Regions from separate parts of the Pigmentiphaga soli genome, predicted to be linked through region 2. Evidence: predicted binding sites of a transcription regulator. Region 2 holds the regulator's gene; each other region holds the start of a gene.
The links. The regulator HrcA, encoded in region 2, represses chaperone genes, less so after heat shock. The targets are predictions, from matches to a motif close to TTAGCACTCNNNNNNNNNGAGTGCTAA.
Positions count from the first base shown of each region.

Region 1 (2,268 bases), on a different contig from region 2:
CCCAGCACGGCGCCTCCACCGACGCCCTGGCCAAAGACATCCGCCAGCTCCTCGCCTAACGGCAATCCCATCTGAGGCACCGCGGATCCGGCTTTGCCGGTCCGCCGGTGCCGCCCCTTGAGGGGCGCGGCCGAAGGCCGCCAGGGGTGGGCCCTTCCTTCCGGTCCGCCAGCGCCGCCCCCTTTGAGGGGGTGGGCCGCAGGCCCGCGGGGATGGGCATAAAAAAACGGGACACCGTGGAGGTGTCCCGTTAACTATCCGCCTCGAGTGGGGGGAGGGAGGAGAAAACAGAGGCGGACGTATCGGCTAGTGCCGGCAAACTGCGCCGGCAGAAACCGGACAGCGGGGGGGAGCCGCCCGGTTCCGACACGATGGCGTTGCGCCGGATCGTGCCCTACCTGTCTATTAGGCACCCAACGCGTAGGGAAGTTCGCGCATCGCCAGGTTTTTTTTCGCGTTCCCGCGCGTTCGAGTAACCGGCTGTGACAGCCGCCGCGCCTCAGGCGTAGTCCGCCAGCGCGCCGCGCATCTTGGTCATCGCGCGCGCCTCGATCTGGCGGATCCGCTCGGCCGACACGCCGAACTCGTCGGCCAGTTCCTGCAGCGTGGAGCCGCCCTCATCCTGCAGCCAGCGGGCCTCGATGATGCGCCGCGAGCGCGCGTCCAGCGTTTCCAGCGCCGAACTCAGGCCTTCGCCGTGCAGCTGGTCGCGCCGGCGGTCTTCCAGCACGTGGCTGGGCTCGCTGCGCCCTTCGTCGGACAGGTAGGCGATGGGCGCGAAATCGGTCTCGCCGTCATCCGTGCCGCGCCCCTCCAGGGCCATGTCCTGGCCGGACAGCCGCACTTCCATCTCGGCCACGTCTTGCGGGCGCACGTTGAGGCTGGTGGCGATCTCTTCCACCTGCTCGGGCGTGAGCGCATGGGCCTCGCGCTTCATGCTGCGCAGGTTGAAGAACAGCTTGCGCTGCGCCTTGGTGGTGGCCACCTTGACCAGCCGCCAGTTCTTCAGGATGTACTCGTGGATTTCGGCCTTGATCCAGTGGATCGCGAACGACACCAGGCGCACGCCGCGATCGGGGTCGAACCGCTTGACCGCCTTCATCAGGCCGACGTTGCCCTCCTGGATCAGGTCGGCGTGCGGCAGCCCGTAGCCCAGGTACTGTCGCGCGATCGCCACGACCAGGCGCAGGTGCGACAGCACCAGTTCGCGCGCGGCGTTGAGGTCCTGCCCGTCGCGGTACTGGCGCGCCAGGGTCGATTCCTGTTCTGCCGTCAGCACCGGCAGGCGGTTGACCGCGCCGATGTACGCGTCGATCGTGCCGAGGGCGCCCGGATTGGCGATCGCCATGGCCAGCGCGCCGGGATTGGTGGCGGCGGGGACGATCATGCTGGATGAATTGGCGCTTTTCATGGATGGCTTACCTCCTGGACGAAGGTTAGCACTCGGTGGATTGGAGTGCTAATGGGACTTTTCGATTGGAGCGATAGCGAAGTATCGTTGTTGCATTGCAAGACCGCGGGGACGGCAATGCGCCGTTTTCGAAACTTTGACTTACCCAACGGACCGCTCTGCGGTTAAGGTATAGACAGGAAACTCCCGCAATCGTTCTCGGAAACGCGCTTAGTGCGCCAGCAAGCGCCGCGCCCGCCGCGCCGATCCGACCCCAATTGGAGACGTCCGACATGGCACGCCTTCCGCGCTTGTATGCTCCCGATCTGCCCCATCTGGCCCAGGCCCGCTTCGCATCGCCGCTGGCCATGCCGGGCGCCGCGCCCGGCGCCGACATGCCGGACCGCATCGTGGCCTGGCTGGCGGAAGACGCCCGCACCCAGAAAGTGGCCATCCACGGCTGGGTGCTGACCCCCGACCAGCTGGTGCTGCTGGCCACGCCGGCCGGCCCGGCCGGCATGTCGGCCCTGCTGCAGGCGCTGGGGCGCCGCCTGGCGGCCCACCTGCGGTCCGGCCGGGTATACGCCGGGCGTTTCCGCTCCACGCTGGTGGAACCCGCCGCCTGGGTGCTGCCGGCGCTGATCTGGCTGGAAACGCTGCCCGTGCGGCAGGCGCTGGTGGCCGAGGGCGAGCACTGGCGCTGGTCGTCGGCGGCCCAGCACATGGGCGCCGCGCCGCAAGGCCTGGTAAGCGACCACACCGACTACTGGGCCTGCGGCAACACGCCGTTCGACCGCCAGGCGGTCTACCGCCGGATGGTGCTGGACGGCCTGGGCCTGACCCAGGCGCGCCGCATCGAGCAGGCGTTGCAAGGGCAG
Region 1 covers NZ_BAABFO010000002.1:212,914-215,181, forward strand. Annotated here, with positions in the region: gene ABD927_RS03395 (SCO family protein) at 1-59, shown strand, start outside; gene rpoH (RNA polymerase sigma factor RpoH) at 500-1,411, opposite strand; gene ABD927_RS03405 (hypothetical protein) at 1,684-2,268, shown strand, end outside.
Region 1: a site for HrcA is predicted at 1,437-1,463, ahead of rpoH (RNA polymerase sigma factor RpoH). Genes of this name have one in related genera too.

Region 2 (2,268 bases):
GCTGGCGATCGCGTCGGTGGCGTTTTCGAGCGGGATGCTGGTGATGAAGCCCAGCCGCCCGTGGTTGATGCCGGCCAGCGGCACGCCGAACGGCGCCAGCTGGCGGGCTAGCGCCAGCATCGTGCCGTCGCCGCCGACCACGATGGCCAGCGCCGCGCGGCGGCCGATTTCCTCGACCGTGGCCGACGGGTAGCCGGTCACGCCGGTATTGGCGGCGGTGTCGGACTCGAACAGCACTTCGCGGCCGGCATCGCGCAGCATCTGGGCGACGGCAAGCAGCGGCGCGGCGATGCCGGTGTCGTGGTAGCGGCCGACCAGGGCGACGGTGGGAAAATGCATGGGCTGGATTATAGGTCCGGGCCGCGCGCGCGCCGATGACAAAAACGTCCGAAGACCTGTCGTTGCGCGGCCCGGCGGCAAAAAACGCGGCAACCCCACTACAATAGGGACATGGACGAACGCGCGCGAACGCTACTCAAGGCACTGATAGAACGATACATCAGCGATGGGCAGCCCGTCGGCTCGCGTACGCTTTCCAAGGTGTTCGATCTGTCGCCGGCCACCATCCGCAACGTGATGGCCGACCTGGAAGATTCCGGCCTGATCCATAGCCCGCACACCTCGGCCGGCCGCGTGCCCACGCCGCGCGGCTACCGCATGTTCGTCGACACGCTGCTCACCGTCCAGCCGTTCGAGGTCGACGAAGCCTCGCGCATCGAACGGCTGCTGCCGGCGGCCGAGCCGCAGCGCGTGATCGCCGCCGCCGCCGGCCTGCTGTCCAAGCTGTCGAGCTTCGCCGGCGTCGTGATGGCCCCCCGGCGCACCCAGGCCTTCCGCCAGATCGAATTCATGCGCCTGTCGGAAAAGCGCGTGCTGCTGATCATCGTCACCCCCGAGGGCGATGTGCAGAACCGGATGCTCTCGGTGCAGCGCGACTACACCAGCGCCGAACTGACCGAGGTCGCCAATTTCTTCAACACCCATTTCGGCGGCAAGGCGTTCGACGACGTCCGCCAGACCCTCCAGCGCGACCTCAGCCAGCTGCGCGAAGACATCTCCCGCCTGATGCAGCAGGCGGTCGAGGCCGGCACCGAGGTGGCGGCCGACGAGGCCGACTCGGTGGTCATCTCGGGCGAGCTGAACCTGCTGGGCGTGTCCGACATGACGGCCGACATGGCTCGGCTGCGCAAGATGTTCGAGCTGTTCGAGAAAAAGACCGACCTGCTGCAGCTGCTCGACGTCTCCAGCCGGGCCCAGGGCGTGCAGATCTACATCGGCGGCGACTCGCAACTGGTGCCGGTCGAAGAGGTCAGCGTCATCACCGCGCCGTACGGGGTCGATGGCAAGGTGGTCGGCACGCTGGGGGTGATCGGGCCCACCCGCATGTCCTACGACCGGGTGATTCCCATCGTCGACATTACCGCCCGGCTGCTGTCCAACGCCTTGAGCCAACACTGAGCCCGCCGGCCGGGTTCGCGGCGGGCGCCGCGGGGCCCGCCCGCCACAGGATTCGCATGCCCCTTTCCTCCGAAACCTCTTCCCCCCGGGATGGCGCCCGCACCGGCCTGCTGCTGGTCAACCTGGGCACGCCCGACGCGCCTACGCCGGCCGCGGTGCGCCGCTATCTGGCGGAATTCCTGTCCGACCCGCGGGTGGTCGAGCTGCCGCGCGCGCTGTGGTGGCCGGTCCTGCACGGTCCGGTGCTGATGCTGCGGCCGCGCGAGGCCGCCCGGCGCTACGCCTCGGTGTGGACGCCGGAAGGATCGCCGCTGCTGGCCTGGAGCCGGCGGCAGCAGGCGGCGCTGGCCGCCGAACTGGCCGCCCGCGGGCACGAGGTCGAGGTGGCGCTGGGCATGCGCTACGGCAGCCCCTCGCTGGGGCAGGAACTGGACGGCTTGCGCGCGCGCGGCTGCGGCCGCATCCTGGCGTTGCCGCTGTATCCTCAGTATTCGGCCAGCACCACCGCCACCGTGTTCGACGCGCTGGCGCAGCGCATGGGCCGGCTGCGCGACCAGCCGGAGCTGCGCATGGTGCGCCAGTTCCACGACGACCCCGGCTACATCGGCGCGCTGGCCGCCCGCGTGCGCGATTTCTGGCGCCGCAACGGCCGCGGCCGCCTGCTGGTGCTGAGCTTTCACGGCCTGCCGCAACGCAGCGTGCGGCTGGGCGACCCCTACCATGGCCAGTGCCTGGAGACGGCGCGCCTGCTGGCGCAGCGGCTGGAACTGGCCGAGGGCGAAGTCATGGTCACCTTCCAGAGCCGCTTCG
Region 2 covers NZ_BAABFO010000005.1:21,136-23,403, forward strand. Annotated here, with positions in the region: gene ABD927_RS06460 (NAD kinase) at 1-339, opposite strand, end outside; gene hrcA (heat-inducible transcriptional repressor HrcA) at 451-1,458, shown strand; gene hemH (ferrochelatase) at 1,515-2,268, shown strand, end outside.

Region 3 (2,268 bases), on a different contig from region 2:
CTTCCCGCCACCGCCGAGCCCGACATGATTCCCGACACCAGCGGGATGAACAGCCACGCGAAGGCGGTGGGCGGCTGGTGCAGGATGTTCATCATGAAGGCCGGCGCCGACCCCACGTACAGCCCCACCCCGCTGAAGACGAAGGCGTAGCCGATCACCCGCAGCATGAAGCGCGGCTCCGACAGCAGGCGGCGGTAGCTGGCCGCGATCGGCCCGGGCCGGAACGGCATGCGCTGCTCGGGCGGCAGGGTCTCGGCCAGCACCGCGCGGCTGGTGAACCACATGGCCGCCGCGAACAGGGCCAGAAAGGCGAACACCCAGCGCCAGCCCAGGGTGGCCTCCAGCCAGCCGCCGATGATAGGCGCCAGCGCCGGCGCCACGCCGAACACCATCGTGATCATCGCCATCATCCGCTGCGCCTCGTGGCCGCGGAAGCGGTCCTGCACCATGGCGCGGGCGATGATCGTGCCGGCGCCGCCGCACAGGCCCTGCAGCGCGCGCACCACGATCAGCGGCACCACCCCCGGCGCCAGCGCCGCCGCCACCGAGGCGATGCAGTACAGCGCCAGCGACACCAGCACCACCGGCCGGCGGCCGTAGGAATCGGACAGCGTGCCGTAGAACAGCATCATCACGCTCATGCCGCCCACGTAGAAGCTCAGCGTCTGCTGCACCAGCAGGTCGGTGGCGCCGAATTCGCGCGCGATGGCGGGGATGGAAGGCAGGTAGGCGTCGATGCCGAGGGGACCGACCATCGTCAGCAGCGCCAGGACGACGGTCAACGCGAAATGAGGCATGAGGGGGCTCAAGGATCAATCGGACATTCTACCGGCGGCGGGGTGACGCATAAGCGACGGCGCGGCGCTGCCCCCGTCCCGACGGCGCCCGGTTGCCTCCGGTCACAAGATGACGGCCACGCCGGTGGAAGGGCCTTCCGCCGCGGCGTACACTGCGTGCTTCGTCGAGGCCATGCGCATTGCCATGGCCTTTTTCGCATCCGCCTTGGGGTTTTCCACCAGCCCAGGCGCCGGGCGCTTGAAAGCCTAATATGCGACCCCTATAATTAGCACTCGATTGCCGAGAGTGCTAACAACGGCCCCCAGGGCCGACCGTTCCAGCGCTCCGCAAACCGGCATGCGGCGTCCGCGCCCTGCCCCCACTTGTCGACCTCCATCTGAATATCAGGAGTTTGTAATGGCCCTCCGTCCTCTGAACGATCGCGTGATCGTCAAACGCCTGGACAACGAGCGCAAGACCGCTTCAGGCATCGTCATCCCCGACAGCGCTGCCGAAAAGCCCGATCAAGGTGAAATCCTGGCCGTCGGCCCCGGCAAGAAGACCGAAGACGGCAAAGTCGTGCCGGTCGACGTCAAGGTCGGCGACAAGGTCCTGTTCGGCAAGTATGCCGGCCAGGCGGTGAAGGTCGACGGCGAAGAGCTGCTGGTCATTCGCGAAGAAGAGATCCTGGCGGTGATCCAGTAAGGCCGGCGCGCCGGACCGCACTGTTCCCGATCCCCCGCATCTCGCAAACACAATCCAAGGATATCTCATGGCTGCCAAACAAGTTGTCTTCGGCGACGACGCCCGCGCCCGCATCGTTCGCGGCGTCAACGTTCTCGCCAACGCCGTCAAGGTCACGCTCGGTCCCAAGGGCCGCAACGTCGTGCTCGAGCGCTCCTTCGGCGCCCCCACCGTCACCAAGGACGGCGTGTCGGTCGCGAAGGAAATCGAACTGAAGGACAAGTTCGAGAACCTGGGCGCCCAGCTCGTCAAGGAAGTCGCCTCCAAGACCAGCGACAACGCCGGCGACGGCACCACCACCGCCACCGTGCTGGCCCAGGCCATCGTGCTGGAAGGCCTGAAGTACGTCACCGCCGGCCTGAACCCGATGGACCTCAAGCGCGGCATCGACAAGGCCGTTGCCGCCGCCATCGAAGAGCTGAAGAAGATCAGCAAGCCCTGCACCACCAGCAAGGAAATCGCCCAGGTCGGCTCGATCTCGGCCAATAGCGACGCCTCGATCGGCCAGATCATCGCCGACGCGATGGACAAGGTCGGCAAGGAAGGCGTCATCACCGTCGAAGACGGCAAGTCGCTCGAAAACGAACTCGACGTGGTCGAGGGCATGCAGTTCGACCGCGGCTACCTGTCGCCCTACTTCATCAACAACCCCGACAAGCAGGTCGCCGCGCTGGACGACCCGTACGTCCTGATCCACGACAAGAAGATCAGCAACATCCGCGAACTGCTGCCGGTGCTGGAACAGGT
Region 3 covers NZ_BAABFO010000006.1:115,811-118,078, forward strand. Annotated here, with positions in the region: gene ABD927_RS08025 (multidrug effflux MFS transporter) at 1-797, opposite strand, end outside; gene groES (co-chaperone GroES) at 1,195-1,482, shown strand; gene groL (chaperonin GroEL) at 1,550-2,268, shown strand, end outside.
Region 3: a site for HrcA is predicted at 1,064-1,090, ahead of groES (co-chaperone GroES). Genes of this name have one in related genera too.